4 regions of the Microcoleus sp. N3A4 genome follow, and region 4 is predicted to be linked to each of the others. Evidence: riboswitches for the same ligand, from Rfam matches in the RefSeq annotation. Region 4 holds a riboswitch; each other region holds the start of a gene.
What was found. Region 4 has a riboswitch for cobalamin ahead of QUA56_RS18975 (hypothetical protein). Riboswitches for the same ligand answer to the same signal wherever they lie in the genome.

Region 1 (4,187 bases), on a different contig from region 4:
AAGTAAGCCAACACAGTCAACCGCACTGAAAGAGGAGGCGCAACTCCCTCAACCTCAATAGTTTGTGAAACCTGCAATGGTGGAAACTGACGGGCTGCATTTGGTTGGGGAGAAACTTCTACCTCAACTTTATGAGGTGCGCCATCAAAAAACTGCTCTTGCCATAGTAGTTTTCCGGCTGCATCTGGCGCACCTTTGTAGGCAAAAGCAATCCAATCATGTTCGAGTTGGATAGTTTTAATATTCAACAATACATCTGTGACTGGCTGATTTGTTTTGATATCGGTGACTTGAACTTGTAAATTAGCAGTTGTACCTACTGTGGCACTAACATCTCCAGAAAGTCGCACCTCAAAACCCTGAGATTTCACGATCGGGCTAATTTTTTCTGTAGGTGCGGATTCAGTCATGTGAGACATTGGCATCGACATCTCAGACTGGGCAATTTCAGCACTCACATTGACAAATAACAAGGCAGCGATCGCAATTATTATCGCCCCACTTAACAGCAATCGCACTCTCTCGGGCGCTATTTCTCCTGCTTGGATTTTGGGCTTTCCTCCAATTGCCAAGCCGCCACCTAGCCCAACAGCCAACAAAATCGCAGCTAAAATCCAAAAATTGCGATACTTCACCCCGTTTTCCGGGACAGATAGTGTTAAAGTTTGCTCAAAAGGAGTAAAAGCATTTGGGGCGATCGGAGTCACCTTTGCTAACAATTGATAATTTCCCCTAATCGGCAGCATTTGCTGGATTTGCAACTCACCTTTAGCTGCAACAGCCTCTATATCCAGCAACTTTGTTCCCTCCACGATCGGAAAATCGGTGGTAAACCAAGGATTTTTAGGCGGAGTTAGAATTGTCAGCCCAATTCGAGCATTCTCTAAGGGAATACCCGCCGCATCTAAAGCTTGTAACTTTAACGACACCGGAGATAGAGGTGTAGTTGCCTCGGCTTCAAAGGGTAAAATCTGACTGATTGGCGGTTCAGCAGTCAGTCGCACAGTTGGTTGTGGAGACTGCGAAAACCCTACCCAAGTATAGAAAACGATACTCATCATGCAGACAGCAGTGATGAGTGCAGAAAACTTGAATTTTGACATTTTAATTCTGGACTTTTAAGGACTCTTGCGTGGAGTGGGGGCGGGTTTATTTAATCTGTCTGCACATGAGAAAGCTATTGGTGAATCCGCCCCTACAGGTTAAGCGAGAATGGTGCAATATCTCAAATGAAAACAATCTTGTCTAGTGACAACTAACCATCAAAGTGTGGTGGCGCAGAGAGTGTACCTTGTTATGAACGGCGGGATAAGTTGTAAAGTAAACAGTCCAGACAGTCAAAGCGCATAGGGAGATGTATAGCGTCGCTTGCACGGGTGTTGAAAGCGTCAACCGTGCCGTTTGTTGCCAAATTGAAGAAGAAGAAGATTGAGTAGTCATCATGTACCTCGCAGATGAATTTAAGTAAATTTGGGCATCGGCGGGCATCCTGACTTGGAGAACTTTTCTCCTTCACAGTTGCGGGACAGTGTTGGATTTGCACCGAACTTTCCCCGTTACCTCTGGTGGCTGCTCCTCACCAGAACCGATTTGATATTCAGACAGTACCACACTTTTTGTTGTTGCATTCACATTGCCTAGAATGTTACACAAAATATACACAACTTAATATATAGCCTTTCTCAGAAAGATGAGGTACGTTGTTGGGCTTCAGCCCTCTTAGTCTGGCTGGTTATGTAAGCTGTCAGTCATACCTCATCTTTTTGAGAAAGGCTATATACGGTGACTCTGCCGGATTTCGATCCGACTGATGACATTCCGCTACCTTTGTGAGATTATGAAAAGAATATGAAAATCATTTAACCGTAAAACAAATGACTCATTCGGAGAACAAACCCAGCCTTCCAGAGGTTCACCGCAGCATCCCCGTTCCCAACAGCAAAGGTTTCTGGCGTAAAATGCTGGCCTACGCAGGGCCTGGATATTTGGTTTCAGTGGGTTACATGGACCCCGGAAACTGGGCGACTGACTTAGCGGGGGGAGCAAAGTTTGGCTATGCGCTATTAAGTGTGATTTTGCTATCTAATTTGATGGCAATTTTGCTGCAATCACTCTGCGTGCGTTTGGGAGTGGCAACGGGACGAGATTTGGCACAAGCTTGTCGAGATTATTTCAGTCCGCGAGTCAGTTTTTTGCTGTGGATACTTTGTGAAATTGCTATTTCTGCTTGCGATTTAGCTGAACTTGTTGGAAGTGCGATCGGACTGCAATTGCTATTTGGCATTCCCTTAGTTTGGGGAGTGTGCATCACTGCGCTAGATGTGATAATGGTGTTATTTTTACAAGGGAAAGGCTTTCGTTATATCGAAGCTTTGGTAATTACGATTATTGCAATTATTGGCGGTTGTTTTATTGCCGAAATATTTTTTGCCAAACCAGATGCCGGAGGAGTTTTACTCGGTTATGTTCCGAAGCTAGAGATTTTGCAAAATCAGGCAATGCTTTATATTGCGGTTGGTATTTTGGGGGCAACTGTGATGCCGCACAATCTTTACTTGCATTCGTCGATCGTGCAAACTCGCGCTTGGCAAGAAACTGCTGATAAAAAATGGGAAGCAATAAAATTTGGCACAATTGATTCTAGCGTGGCGCTGTCAATAGCTTTGTTTATTAATTCAGCTATTCTGATTTTGTCTGCTGCCACATTTCACTTTTCCGGCTATCAAGAAGTAGCAGAAATTCAAGATGCTTACAAACTGCTTTCTCCGGTGCTGGGCGTGGGTTCAGCCAGTGCCATTTTTGCCTTTGCTTTATTGGCTTCGGGGCAGAATTCAACCTTGACTGCAACTCTAGCAGGACAGATTGTGATGGAAGGGTTTTTGAATTTTCGTCTGCGGCCTTGGTTGCGGCGGTTGCTGACTCGACTGGTGGCCATTGTGCCAGCTTTGATCTCTATTATTCTGTTCGGTGAAGGCAGTACAACTAATTTGCTGGTTTTCAGTCAAGTGATTCTCAGTTTGCAATTACCTTTTGCAGTAATTCCCTTGGTAATGTTTACCTCAAACCGCCGCTTGATGGGAGAGTTTGTGAATCCATTTTGGCTGAAAGCGGTAGCTTGGTTAGTCGCTAGTATTATAGTAGGATTAAATAGTTGGCTGCTGTTGCAAACCATTTTCTAGCAATTGCCAATTATAGTCCAGCCCCCGCAGAGGGGAAGTTTTGTCTGACAATTTACACTGCGAATCCTTAGCTAGAAGACTCAGTTGTCTCAAAAGGCTGTCGGAAGTCTTCTCCAACAATAAATCGCGTTGAATCTAGAGGATAAGTCTTCACATAAACCAGACAACCGGTTGCCGACGAAGGACTATAGGGAGAATTGGGTGAATACCGCAGCCAACTACCAGTTGGGTAATCTCCTAACTCATCACTCCAAGTACCTTCGATGACAAAGATTTCTTTCACTTCAGATTCAACTACGTTTGACAAAGCCGTGCCGGGTTGCCAGCGTTCCACCCAAACTTTTTCAGGAAAACCCTCTTGTTCGTAAAGTGGCTTCACCTCAATTTGGGGAATAATACCGGGCTGCCAGGACAACTCGTAAATATTCGTTTTCACCCGCTGGCGAGTGGTTCCACCATGTTGCCGTAATTTAACAAATGTCAGGCAACCTTCATCGCTATAAGGGCGATGGATAAACCCTTCAGGATTGAGCATATAAGATCCTGGGGGATACACACCGGTTTCATCAGCGAAGTTGCCCTGGAGTACCAAAATTTCTTCTCCACCGGCGTGTCCGTGCAGCGGGAAAAAGCCACCCGGATCGAAGCGAGTCAGCATGGTGACGGGATGATCTTGAACGTTATCGTCGGACTCAAAGGCACCAAACCAAATGCCCGTAAAAGTGGTCTGATACCAGGTTAGCGATGACTGCAATACTGCGGCTCGACTCGATACGTCGTTGTGAATTGGTTGAGGTTGCCACTGAAATTGAGAAGACATGATTATTGAAATTTAAGATGAATTTAAGGTTGATTTAAGATTAATTTCAGATTGTCAATAGGCTGGTTAGAATAACCAGTATACAGGAATTGTGCCATATTTTCTTGCCGATCGCCTATTGCCTATTTATACTGTTTCGCCAGTGCGATCGTTTTATCTAGCAATATACCGCCCACAGGATCTGTGCC
Region 2 (4,187 bases), on a different contig from region 4:
AGTGATGCCTTCGGCCACCATCCGGGCATCGCAGAGAATCGGCGCACCTGCTGAGAGGGCTTGGCGTCCGCAGGTGGCTGCACCGGGCGAAGCTGCTAAATCTGCAACAATATCGGTCATGCCGCAACTGTGAATTAGTCGCACGGCTACCGATTCTAAATCGGGCGGCAAGTTTGACAAATCTGTTTCGGATCGAATTGTGGCAAAGGATTTGATGTAGATTTCTGTTCCGTCTCGAATGTAGTCAATCATTGTTTAAAACTGTTATGGGAATTTTGTTTGATTTGTGAAATAGATTTTTTGAATAAACCGCGAAGGCGCGAAGGCAGAAATATCGAGAGATATAGAAAGATAAATGATTAAAATTTGTCAGTTTTAATGGGATATTTTTTTACTTTAAATTCCATTTTTCGGTGCTGAACAACTCCTGCAATTGGTCGATCGCCTGCCGATCGACAAACTCACCAAATGACTCCAAAGGCTCTCGAAACCGCTGATACACCCGCAACATTCGCTCGATCGCACCGGGCATCTCGACCGCACTCACCCTCTGGAAAATTTGCCGTCCGAAGGGTAAATCTTTTCTACCTGCATAAATGTTGTAACCTTCGATTATCTCGTGTCCCCGCTCAATCTGAATTCCTACCAGCGTGATATCAATTGGCCGGTGCTGGGCGCAGGACTTTTCGCAACCGCTGAAATGAATGTTAATCGGCAGGTCGATCGTCAATTTTTCCGCTAAATCCCTCACCATTGCTAAGGCGTGACTTTGAGTATCTGTCGCCGCCGACGCACAGCCGCTGCTGCCGGCACAAGCCACCAAGCACGAATCTAGGCGAGTCGCCGACGAGTGCAATCCCACATCGGCTACTTGCTGTTTTACCTCAAAAAGCTGGGAGTTGGGGATGTCAGAAATCAACAGATTTTGCCACGGCGTAAGTCTCAGGGTACCGCTGGCTAGATTTTGGGCTAAATTTGCCAAATTCCGCAGTTGTTTTGATTCTAGCTTACCTAGGGGCAGTGCAATTCCCATGTAGGAGAAACCGGACTGTTGCTGAGGGTAAATGCCGAGATGTTGGTGATTGGGGATGGATTTTTCAGATGAGGCGATCGATCGGGCGGGCAAGATGCCCACCCCACAAGGAAATTCACTGTTTGTGGAACAGGCATCTTGCCTGTTCTTGAGAAAGGTGCAAGATGTGTATTGCAATAAAAATGGTAAATTCTGCTGTACCCTTTCTAGATAACTTTCAGCGCCCCAATCTGCCAGCAGGTGACGCAAACGCGGTTTTTTGCCATCAATTCGAGGTCTATTTTTGGTGTATTCAAGATAGGCGCTAGCGAGGGCGGCTAATACTGAAATACATTGCGATTCTTGGATTAAAATCCCTGTGTCGCCGTTTAAATGCAGCCGAAAAACGATTTCTGATTTGGTTGAACGCCCTTCAGCAGCTAATAAAATATCGTTGCGTAAATCGCGGATCGAAACCGATTCCCCGCCGTCAAAGCCAATACTGAACTTAGGCGAAAGTTCCGACAACTCGGAATGTGTTTGCAGGTAATCATCCCAAGCTTTCACTAGCGGGCGAGTATCGAGTAGTTGCTGTCGATCGATCCCTGCTGTCGGACTTGCCATAATATTGCGGATCGGGTCAACTTCAACGCGGCGAGATGCCAATCCCAATTCCAGCAAATCTTGCCAAACTTCATCAGAAACTGGCGAATTCAAGTCTCGGATTTGCAAATTCGCCCGATTCGTTACTTGCAAACAACCGGTACTGTATCGATCGACCAAATCCGCGATCGTCCGACACTGCTGCGCGTTTAAAATCCCCCCCGGAATCCGCATTCTCGATAATATTCCGTCTCGGGCGCGGGAACCGTAAAATAAACCAGGACAAGTCGGCAATTCACTCAAAGCTAACAAAGAAACTCCTCCCCGTGCGACGCAGGGAATCTAAAGTAAACTCCTGAAATCGGCATTCTGACTTTGACAGTTGCGGCACAGCGCCGGAATTGCACCGGACTTTCCCGCTTTCAGGTTTAAGAAATCTATCACAAGTCGATCGGCATCAGCCAGATCGATCGAGTTTCTTAACAAATCTCCGGGCGAGCTCGCCTGTTAGGGGGGAAATTCGTTTTATTGTCTTGCTGATCCCTGAATAATTTTTTATAATCTATAATCAAAGTCAAAATCACTCTCAGAGTGCGTGACTTCTAACTTCGGCTATAAAACCTGCGATCGCGTTATTTATGACAATTGAAGAATTGCAAATCAAACTCGCAGATATCAATCACCTTGTTGAGACATTCCAAACATCAGTAGCTTTGGAAAAATACTACTCGGATGACACTGTGATGATTGAAGGAGATGGTACAATTACTAGCGGCAAAGAAAACTGCCGCCAAGGAAGAGAATTTTTTTTTTCAAATCAAGCTGCGATCGCCCAAACATTGAGTCGCTTAAAGTCGCAGAAAGACTCGGAATGAGGCAAGTAGAAGAAAGAATTGTGAATGGAAATCCGATATTATTCTTTAGAATCGATAAGTAGTAATTAGCAGTAAGGGCGCAATGCACAAATGGCTTTCGGTGGTGGGGATTGGCGAAGACGGACTTTCGGGATTGAGTGCGATCGCCCGTTGTCTACTCGATCGATCTCAAGTCGTTGTCGGCGGTGCCCGTCACCTCGCAATGCTACCAACCGACGACACCCGCGAACAATTGCTTTGGGCTTCGCCGATACAAGCAACAGTCGATCGAATCATCCGCCGCCGGGGACAGTCTGTGTGCGTGCTAGCCAGCGGCGATCCCATGTGTCACGGCATCGGCGTCACGCTGTCGCGCAAAATTCCTATTTCCGAAATGACTGTAATTCCCGCTGCATCGGCTTTTAGTCTTGCTTGCGCCCGTTTGGGTTGGGCTTTGGCGGATGTTGAGACTTTCAGTTTGACAAATCGCCCGATCGCATCGATCGCCCTTGCTTTGTCGCCGGGGGCGCGCTTGCTGGTATTGAGCGCCGATCGACACACGCCGGGAAAGGTGGCCCAATTGTTGACACAGCGGGGGTTTGGCAGCAGTTTGATGACCGTGTTCGAGCGGATGGGAGGGAACTCGGAACGGCGGATCGAGGGGGTAGCAGCAGCCTGGAATGCAGCGGATTTGGCTGATTTGAACGCGATCGCGATCGCAGTTGCAGCCGATCGCGAAACCCTGCTTTTTCCCCGAACTGCGGGTTTGCCGGATGCTGCATATCGCCACGACGGACAACTTACCAAGCGAGAGGTTCGAGCCGTTACTGTGTCAGCGTTAGCACCGATTCCGGGAGAGTTGCTTTGGGATGTGGGGGCTGGCTGCGGTTCGATCGCGATCGAATGGATGCGGAGTCATCCTCGGTGCAGGGCGATCGCGATCGAACGCCATCCGACTCGGCTGCAATACATTGCCGAAAATGCCTCGACTTTCGGCGTTCCCGAACTCGAAATCGTGGCGGGATCAGCGCCGGAAGCCCTGACAAATTTGCCTCAACCGAATGCTATTTTCATTGGTGGCGGTGTCACCGCAGAAGCTGTGCTGGAAACTTGCTGGAATGCTTTAGGTGAGGGCGGCCGATTAGTTGTGAATGCCGTGACAGTTGAGAGCGAATTTAAAGTTTTGCAGTGGCACGATCGTTATGGTGGGGAACTAATTAGAATTGGGATTCAGCGAGTAGGGGCGATCGGTTCTTTTCAGGGTTGGAAACCGCTGGCACCGATTACTCAGTGGGCGGTAGTTAAGAGATGAAAGGCGATCGGTCTTTTTCCTGGAAAGCTATGATAAATAATATCCTCTGGAATTAGAGTGAAAATGCCAGACGAATCATCCCTTGATCCTTATTTAGAGCGACTGTTTGAAGACTATTCCAATACTGAAGTTATCGAACTACAGCAATATCTGTCTGAATGGGATAGAGGAACTTATCGAACTGTGGCCCAAAGTGTGTTAGACCATTCACAAAGAAAAGGATTCGATCCACTCAAATATCTGCGTAAGGCACACAACTTCAACACTAGAGGTGCTGTAAGAGTTCCTCGGACGGGATATCGGCAGGATGGAGCCGCTATTTACCGAAAGGGCAATGAGTTTTTAATTGTGCGAGCTGACCAGTATGGTGTTGAGAAAATCGTGACTTATGGCATTAATGAGGAAT
Region 3 (4,187 bases), on a different contig from region 4:
ATCAATTCCGGTTGCACTCCTCGAAATGATTGTTGATTGTTGACTGTTGACTGTTGACTGTTGACTGTTTGGACATTTGAACAATACCCATGCAACTGGAAACGATATGAGTTGTCGAAGTTGAGGAGACCAGCTTTTGCTGAAGTTCCGAGCGATCGATTCTGTTTTTTTTCTCAGCTTGGTATTGACAAAATCACCAAAATGTGAGACAAATTTCACATCTAACACAGCAGTGAGTAGGAGCATATTTAATGGCAATTTCACAAATTACAGAAAAGCTTTTGGCTGCTAAAAAAGCTAAGGGAATTAGTTTTGCAGATTTGGAAAAACTTTTGGGGCGCGACGAAGTTTGGATTGCCGCGGTTATTTACCGTCAAGCAACCGCATCTGAAGAGGAAGCAGAGAAAATTGTCTCGGCTTTGGGACTAGATGGCGAGACGGTTGCGGTTCTCTGCGAACCTCCGTTAAAAGGTTCTTTGGATCCCTCAGTTCCAGTTGACCCTCTGATTTATCGGTTCTATGAAATTATGCAGGTTTACGGGATGCCGCTCAAAGCAGTGATACATGAAAAATTTGGTGACGGGATTATGAGCGCGGTAGACTTTACTTTGGATGTCGAGAAAGAAGCAGACCCAAAAGGCGATCGAGTGAAATTAATTATGTCGGGGAAATTTTTAGCCTACAAAAAATGGTAAGCAAGTGTCGCTAAACTCGGCCGGTGAAAATTAAAATATTTTAATCGGTCGAATGACTGATGACTAATCACTAATGCCTCACAAGTGTTAACTTAGAAATAGAGTCGGCGAAGCTTGACTGGTTTTGGTGTCCGCGGGAAACCTTTCTAGGGTAAGGCTAAGATCGATCGCGCGGCAACTTCCCCAGTCAAAGAAAGCAACCGCAACCGTAAAGTAAGAGGCAAATATGTCAAAATATGACTCCCATCTCAGATGCTCATTTTGCGGCAAGTCGCAGGAGTACGTCCGCAAGTTAATAGCTGGGCCCGGCGTCTACATTTGCGATGAATGCGTGGAACTGTGCAATGAAATTTTAGAAGAAGAGTTTTTTGACTCCAGCAAAACAATTGGTCAACAGATTCCCCAATCAGAGGTGCGAGAGTCTCAGGGACAAGGAACGCGGCGTCAAGGTCGATCGAACAAATCGAAAATCGTTTTAGCTCAAATTCCGAAACCGACAGAAATTAAGCAGCATTTAGACAACCACGTCATCGGCCAGCATTCAGCAAAAAAAGTCCTTTCTGTAGCAGTTTACAACCACTACAAGCGCTTGAGCGTTGACCAAGCTAAAGATAGCGACAAGTCTTCTGCTGACAGCGATGTAGAACTGCAAAAATCCAACATCCTGCTAGTTGGGCCGACAGGTTGTGGCAAAACTTTGTTAGCGCAAAGTTTGGCGCAAATGCTCGAAGTCCCCTTTGCGGTAGCCGATGCGACGACGCTGACAGAAGCTGGATATGTCGGCGACGATGTAGAAAATATTTTGCTGCGGCTTCTGCAAATGTCGGATTTTGATGTCGAATCGGCGCAGCGCGGCATTATTTATATTGATGAAATTGACAAGATTGCTCGCAAAAGCGAAAACACTTCGATCACAAGGGATGTATCGGGAGAAGGAGTGCAGCAAGCCCTGCTAAAAATGTTGGAAGGAACGGTGGTTAACGTGCCCCCGCAAGGCGGCCGCAAACATCCTTACCAAGATTTTATTCAAGTTGACACGAGCAAGATTCTATTTATTTGCGGCGGTGCTTTTGTCGGTTTAGAAAAAATAGTTGAACAGCGTTTGGGTAAAAAATCTTTAGGCTTTATTCAGCCAACAGAAAGCGACAGTAACTCAACTTTGCCGGCCAAGGATAAGCGGGCTGCTGATATTTTGCAGCAGGTACAGCCCGACGATTTAGTCAAGTTTGGTTTGATTCCTGAGTTTGTCGGGCGGATTCCGGTGGTGACGGTGATTTCGCCGCTGGATGAAGCAGCTTTGATGCAAATATTGACCGAGCCCCGAAATGCGCTGGTGAAGCAGTATCAAAAGCTGTTGAAAATGGACAGCGTGGAGTTGGAATTCCAGCCGGAAGCGCTGCGGGCGATCGCCCAGGAAGCCTACCGCCGCAAAACTGGCGCGAGAGCTCTCCGCAGCATTTTAGAGGAGTTAATGCTAGATGTGATGTACGAATTGCCTTCTCGCAAGGATGTGGCTCACTGTATGATTACTCCTGAAATGGTCGAGAAGCGATCGACTGCTGAATTGCTGTGGCATCCGGCATGGCGCAAACAGCACGAAACTGCATAATTTGTAATCTGTAGGGTGCTTGTGGCGCACCCTACAAACTACTAAACCAGCCCCAGATTTATCCCTGGGGTCGCTTTCTCTAATCAGAAATCTAAAATCTAAAATCTAAAATCTAAAATTGATTGGTGGCAAGTGCGGTATGATGTGATTTCGCGATCGGTTCTAGCGGGGAGCAGCCGCTAGAGGAAACGGGGAAAGTTCGGTGCAAGTCCGGCGCTGTCCCGCAACTGTAATGAAACCCTTGTGGTTTCTCAAGTCAGAATGCCCGCCGATATCTAACTCACTTTTGAACGCATCTGCGAGGTACGGATGATGGATGGAATTAATGCGGCTGTACCCACAAAGCACAGTCTGTTTGTTTGCACTGCTTGCGCTAGTGTTTGGAAAAACGGCAAGCGCGAAGGCAAAAGCGGCGGTCAACAATTTATGGAAGACTTATCGAAACTCGCTAAAGATTGGGAATTTTGCGATGAGTTTGATATTCGGGAAGTTGAGTGCATGAGTGCTTGCAGTCGCTCTTGTGCGGTGTCTTTTGCTGCTGTTGGAAAGTACACTTATCTGTTTGGCGATTTGCCTGCAAATGAACCGGAAAGTGCGGAAGCTGTACTCGAATGCGCGGGTCAATACTATGCTAAATCGGACGGTTTGTTGCCTTGGTCTGAGCGTCCTCAAGCTCTGAAAAAAGGCATTTTGGCGAAGATTCCGCCGCTGGGAAATTAGATAGGTTTGTAGTAGGGACTTTAGTTTTTTCCTTCTCGTTCCTAGGCTTTGCCTGGTAACGCATACGCCGAGGCTCTGCCTCGTTTTAAAAGCGATCTTTTATTCCAGCGAGGCAGAGCCTCTAGATCGGTATTCCCAGGCAGAGAGAGCCTGGGAACGAGATATCCCATCACCAAATAAGCACAAAATCATCAATGCACAAAATTCCTGTTACAGTCATTACCGGCTTTCTCGGTAGCGGCAAAACTACCCTAATTCGTCACTTATTGCAAAATAATCAAGGTCGCCGAATTGCTGTTATGGTTAACGAATTTGGCGAAATTGGAATTGACGGAGAACTGCTGCGCGATTGCCAAGTTTGCGACGAAGAAGAAAATGTCAGCAGCAATATTGTAGAACTAACAAATGGTTGTCTTTGCTGCACTGTTCAAGAGGAATTCTTGCCGACTATGCAGGAATTGTTGAAGCGCCGAGAGCAAATTGATTGTATCTTAATTGAGACTTCTGGTCTCGCACTTCCTAAACCTTTGATTCAAGCTTTTCGCTGGCCGGAAATTCGCACGGGTGCTACTGTAGACGGTGTTGTTGCTGTTGTCGATTGCGAAGCTGTTGCTAGCGGTACTTTTGTCGGTGATATCGATGCTTTGATGGCACAGCGGCAAGCTGATTCTAGTTTAGATCACGAAACTCCGATCGAGGAATTGTTTGAAGACCAGTTAGCCTGTGCCGATATGGTACTTTTAACGAAGGTCGATCGCGTAGATGCTGAAACTCACCAGAAAGTCCAAACCTGGTTGCAACAAGAATTGCGTCCGAGTGTGAAAATTGTGCCCTGCAAAGGTGGCGAAATTAACCCCGATGTGCTGTTGGGATTTAATGCGGCGGTTGAGGATGATTTGGAGTCTCGCCCGAGTCACCATGACACTGAGGAGGAACACGAGCACGATGATGATATTAACTCGACTTTCTTTATTGCCGATCGCGAATTTGAACCTGAAGCTTTGGTGAAAAAACTGCAATCCTTGATGCAGCAGGAGGAAATCTATCGGATTAAAGGGTTTGTGGCGGTTCCCAAGAAACCGATGAGGATGGTGTTGCAAGGTGTGGGTTCGCGGATCGAACATTTTTACGATCGCCCTTGGCAACCTTCGGAGATCCGGCAA
Region 4 (4,187 bases):
AATGCGTCTATTAACTGATGAGAACTTCAACGGTTCGATATTGCGAGGCTTAATCAGACGCTTACCAGACTTAGATGTTGTTCGCATTCAGGATGTAGGTTTAATCCACGCAGACGATCCCACTATCTTAGAATGGGCCGCCAATGAGGGGCGCATTTTGCTTACCCATGATGTGGCGACAATTACCGACTACGCCTACGAACGAATTAAAAACGGGTTGCCCATGCCCGGAGTTGTTGAAGTTATTGCAACGGCTCCGATCGGGCTGGTCATTGATGACTTGTATTTATTCGTTTGTTGCAGTCAGCCCGACGAATATGAAGGCCAGATTCTTTTCATTCCCTTTCCTTAATTCCTACACCATAAATTGTCTAAATCCCGTTAAAGCAGCCGCCGCCATTGTAAAATCTGTTGTTGCCACAGCTCGAAATTCTGTATATTTGAGTTATCATCTATCTGAACGATCGCCCTTATTTGCTCCATCAGCTCGATCGCCAGCGGTACGCCAAGCTGCAATTGCTCCAAAACCTCCCGTTGAGCAAAAACGGTTTCCGGTGTTCCTTCTAAAATCAATTTTCCTCGATCCATCACAAACACCCAATCAGCCCAGCGGTAGATGAAATCGAGGTCGTGACTTGCTAAAAGGATGGTGGTTCCGGCGCTGTGAATTTGTTGGAGTAAACCGATCAGTTGTCGGGTGTGACGCGGGTCGAGATAGGCGGTAGGTTCATCTAGCAGCAGCAGTTTGGGCTTGAGAACCATGATATCGGCGATCGACACCCGCTTTTTTTGTCCCAAACTGAGATTGTGAATTGGTTCGCGGGCGAGTTCACTGAGATCGAATTGCTCGATCGCCTGCTGTACCTGTTGAGCAATTTCGGATTCTCTCAAACCTAAATTGTACAATCCGTAGGAGATATCTTCTTCTACCGTGGAAGCTACTAATTGATGTTCGGGATTTTGAAAGACGAGTCCGATTTGTTGGCGCAGTTGCATCAAAGATTTGCGATCGTAGCGAAAGGGTTTACCTTCCCAACTAATGATTCCCTGTTGCGGTTGGTACAAGCCATTTGCTAACAGGAAAAAGGTAGTTTTGCCACAGCCGTTTTGACCGATCAGCCCGCAGCGTTTCCCGGCGGGTACTTTGAGGTTTAAACCCTGAATTGCCACTCGCGAACCGCAGGGATATGAGTAGGAAGTGCGATCGAATTCGAGAATCCATTCAGACATATTTGTTATTTGTTAATTGTTATTTGTTATTTATTATTTATTATAATCTTGTTCCCAGGCTCTGCCTGGGAATAAATACCCGGAGGCTGTGCCTCCAATTACCGATTACCGATTACCAATTTCCATTGTATTTGTGTCAGTTTTCATCTGTTTTTGACAACTGCCAAAGTTGAATTTCATAACACAAATGCTGCTCAAAAAGTTGACTTGCCTCCAATCCTTCAACCACCAGCTTCTTGAACCAGCGACGAAATATCCAGCGCAGGAATTTGTGGACGGGCGGAACTGCGATCGCAATTAAATCTGCAACATAGATCATTGTATTCAGTCCATACCTGCGGAAAGTATCGACATATAAATCGATTGTCGGCAAAATATGGGCCGAAATATCCTCAGTTTTGACTAAAGTGAATCCAGCCTGCTTTAAGGCTGCATGAAGTTCCGTAACAACATGACAATTAGAGAACATTCCCTCTTGATAATTAGCATCAGAACGCAGCATATCGGCAAGCAGCACGTAGCCACCCTGATTGAGGATTTTGGCGGCACCGTTAGCAATATCAACAGCCGACATATACTGGCTACTTTCGCTAAAGAGAATAAGATCGTAGAAATGGGTTGCTTTAAAGTCTTCAAACCTCGTGAGGTGGAAGATTGCCCGATCGCGCGTACACTTGAGAAATCGCTGTTGTTGGAACGGATCGGGTGCGAGCCCTTCCACTGCAAAACCTCGATCGAGCAAATAAGCCGCATTTCCGCCAATCCCGCAGCCCACATCCAGTATCGTATGAGTGCCTTTGGGGATCGCATCCAACAGTTTTACAGTATAAGCTTGCTGAGCGACGCGCAATCGCGCGAGTGTTAGTTCATCAGCGGGCACAGGTAGGGTTTCCCAATAGCCGTAGTGAAGGTAGGGCGAATCTGTCAGGCCCAAATAGTAATTAAGCGCTGCATTTTGGTAGCGAGTTACCTTGGAAATTTCGATTGATTTTGGCTGCGACATTCGGAAAATTTAGTAAGTTTTAGGATTTCGGGCAGAGTTGAAATTCTTCCCAGCGCTTGCATACCTGTTCATAGCACTCAACAGGAGAAATTGCCAAGTTTTGCAACAAATTGATATCAATCTGACCGTTGGCGATCGACAAAAATATAATTGCTGCCTTGGGTTCGTAGCTAGCAATGATTTGGAGCAGATTTGAAACAGTATTTTCCTCTACTTCTAGTTGTTGCAAATAAGCAGTTACGTGCAATTGCGAAATAAATTGCAGATCGTACTTTATAGTATCTACGCTCCAATTCACAGAGCCGTTAATGGGAGTATTGATTTTGCAAGCAACCAAGCCTCGTCCTCGATGCAAAAAACCATTCCAAGCAGTATGTCCGATCGGCAAAATATTCTGATGAATAAACAAGTTCTGCCAGTAGCCAAAACTACCCTGCCAAACACTATCTTCGATTCGCATTTTTTTTAGTTTCCCGCTGCCTAAAATTTCGTTATTGTCGATCGGGAAACGGAGCACAACAGCAAATTATTTGTAAAAATATTGAACTCACCATCATCCATACCTCGCAGATGAAAAACAACAGGGAAACAAATCGGCGGGCATCCTGACTCAGAGATGCAATGATCTCATTACAGTTGCGGGACAGCGCCGGATTCGCACCGAACTTTCCCCCTTGCGTCTGATGTGTGTTTTTCATCAGAGCCGATCGATATACCGGGATATTACCACTATTTGGGATATTTGACAAAAAATCGTCCGCCTATTCACCAAACTCAATATTTTCATACAAATCTGCCAGCGAAATTTCCACAGGAATAGAGGTTAATGTCAGGCGATCGCCCATACAGCTATATTCCGAAAAAATCCACTTATTCGCATCAGTTTTAGAATATTGCTCGACCTGTAGCCGATATTGGTCGATTAATAAATACTCCTGAAAACTAGGAATACTGCGATAGGCAGCAAACTTTTCATCGCGGTCATAAGCTTTGGTACCTTTAGACAGCACCTCAGCAATTAGCAGCGGATTGGTAATTGTATCCGTCCGTCCAGATTGCAGCTCTATCGGGCGCGCTACCACCATCACATCTGGATAAGTATAATTATTAAGGTGCGGAACCCAAAGCCGCTGATCCGATGCAAAAATACTGTAAGGTTTACCCTTAAGACTCACCCTCAAAATAGCATTTAAGATGCTCGTAATTTCATTGTGATTCGGTGCGCCACCAGCCATCAGAACAATCTCCCCATTGATAAATTCATGCCGATCCTGAGAATTGATTTCCAATTCTAGATATTCCTGGGCCGTGTAGGTTTTGGTTTCAACTTGCGCGATCATACACAACGCTCTCCTTTAATCTACTCATTTCAGTTTATCTTAAAAATTCTGCTAATTCAACAGAAAAGGAGAATTTAATCATGCTAAGAAACAGGCTTTCCGGCCTGTGAAGCGAAGAGGGAATTTTATTGTGGGGCGGACAGGATGCCCACCCCTGAAAGGCTTATTGAGAATGTGCAAGATGTGAGTGCGATCGCACTTAACAAACTTACCGCAGCGGGACAAAGTTATAGCCAGTGCTTCCTCCTTGTTTAACTTGCACTAAAATCGGCTTACCAGCCCGATCGCCCGTTGGCAAAAACCTCACTTCTTCGCTCGATCCTGCTGCCGAGAAATTCGGATTTCTGAGTGCTTGTTGCAACCCTTCCCGCGTATTGCTTTGCCGCAAGCCAGCGATGACAGCTTGAGTCGCATCAAAACTCGTTGCTGTTCGCCAATTCACAATTCCTCCCCAACGCTGGCGGGAATTTTCTGGGAAACGGCTACCGGGATTAGTTTCAGGATGCCAGGGAACGGGCAAAACAAGCCCGTCAACGTCTTTTTGTCCGTCTTTTAAAGTTTGAAAGGTATACATTGTGGTGCTGCCGTAGAGTGGCAATTTGCCTCGATTGATG

Region 1: another riboswitch for cobalamin. It lies ahead of QUA56_RS17620 (CbtB-domain containing protein); the one in region 4 lies ahead of QUA56_RS18975 (hypothetical protein).
Region 2: another riboswitch for cobalamin. It lies ahead of cobG (precorrin-3B synthase); the one in region 4 lies ahead of QUA56_RS18975 (hypothetical protein).
Region 3: another riboswitch for cobalamin. It lies ahead of QUA56_RS23950 (DUF1636 domain-containing protein); the one in region 4 lies ahead of QUA56_RS18975 (hypothetical protein).

What each region holds. Positions count from the first base shown of each region.
Region 1 covers NZ_JAUBRJ010000028.1:52,126-56,312, reverse strand. The annotation lists gene QUA56_RS17625 (hypothetical protein) at 1-1,103, opposite strand, end outside; gene QUA56_RS17620 (CbtB-domain containing protein) at 1,246-1,488, opposite strand; cobalamin riboswitch at 1,463-1,605, opposite strand; gene QUA56_RS17615 (Nramp family divalent metal transporter) at 1,875-3,179, shown strand; gene QUA56_RS17610 (cupin domain-containing protein) at 3,247-3,999, opposite strand; gene QUA56_RS17605 (FkbM family methyltransferase) at 4,122-4,187, opposite strand, start outside.
Region 2 covers NZ_JAUBRJ010000021.1:106,222-110,408, reverse strand. The annotation lists gene QUA56_RS14880 (precorrin-8X methylmutase) at 1-252, opposite strand, end outside; gene cobG (precorrin-3B synthase) at 392-1,927, opposite strand; adenosylcobalamin-variant (AdoCbl-variant) riboswitch at 1,970-2,049, opposite strand; gene QUA56_RS14870 (hypothetical protein) at 2,254-2,490, shown strand; gene cbiE (precorrin-6y C5,15-methyltransferase (decarboxylating) subunit CbiE) at 2,573-3,781, shown strand; gene QUA56_RS14860 (hypothetical protein) at 3,845-4,187, shown strand, end outside.
Region 3 covers NZ_JAUBRJ010000047.1:48,318-52,504, reverse strand. The annotation lists gene cynS (cyanase) at 252-695, shown strand; gene clpX (ATP-dependent protease ATP-binding subunit ClpX) at 922-2,304, shown strand; cobalamin riboswitch at 2,445-2,591, shown strand; gene QUA56_RS23950 (DUF1636 domain-containing protein) at 2,614-3,024, shown strand; gene cobW (cobalamin biosynthesis protein CobW) at 3,219-4,187, shown strand, end outside.
Region 4 covers NZ_JAUBRJ010000032.1:8,724-12,910, forward strand. The annotation lists gene QUA56_RS18955 (DUF433 domain-containing protein) at 1-18, shown strand, start outside; gene QUA56_RS18960 (DUF5615 family PIN-like protein) at 2-352, shown strand; gene QUA56_RS18965 (ABC transporter ATP-binding protein) at 382-1,230, opposite strand; gene QUA56_RS18970 (methyltransferase domain-containing protein) at 1,367-2,233, opposite strand; gene QUA56_RS18975 (hypothetical protein) at 2,253-2,693, opposite strand; cobalamin riboswitch at 2,812-2,956, opposite strand; gene QUA56_RS18980 (Uma2 family endonuclease) at 2,995-3,573, opposite strand; gene QUA56_RS18985 (ABC transporter substrate-binding protein) at 3,782-4,187, opposite strand, start outside.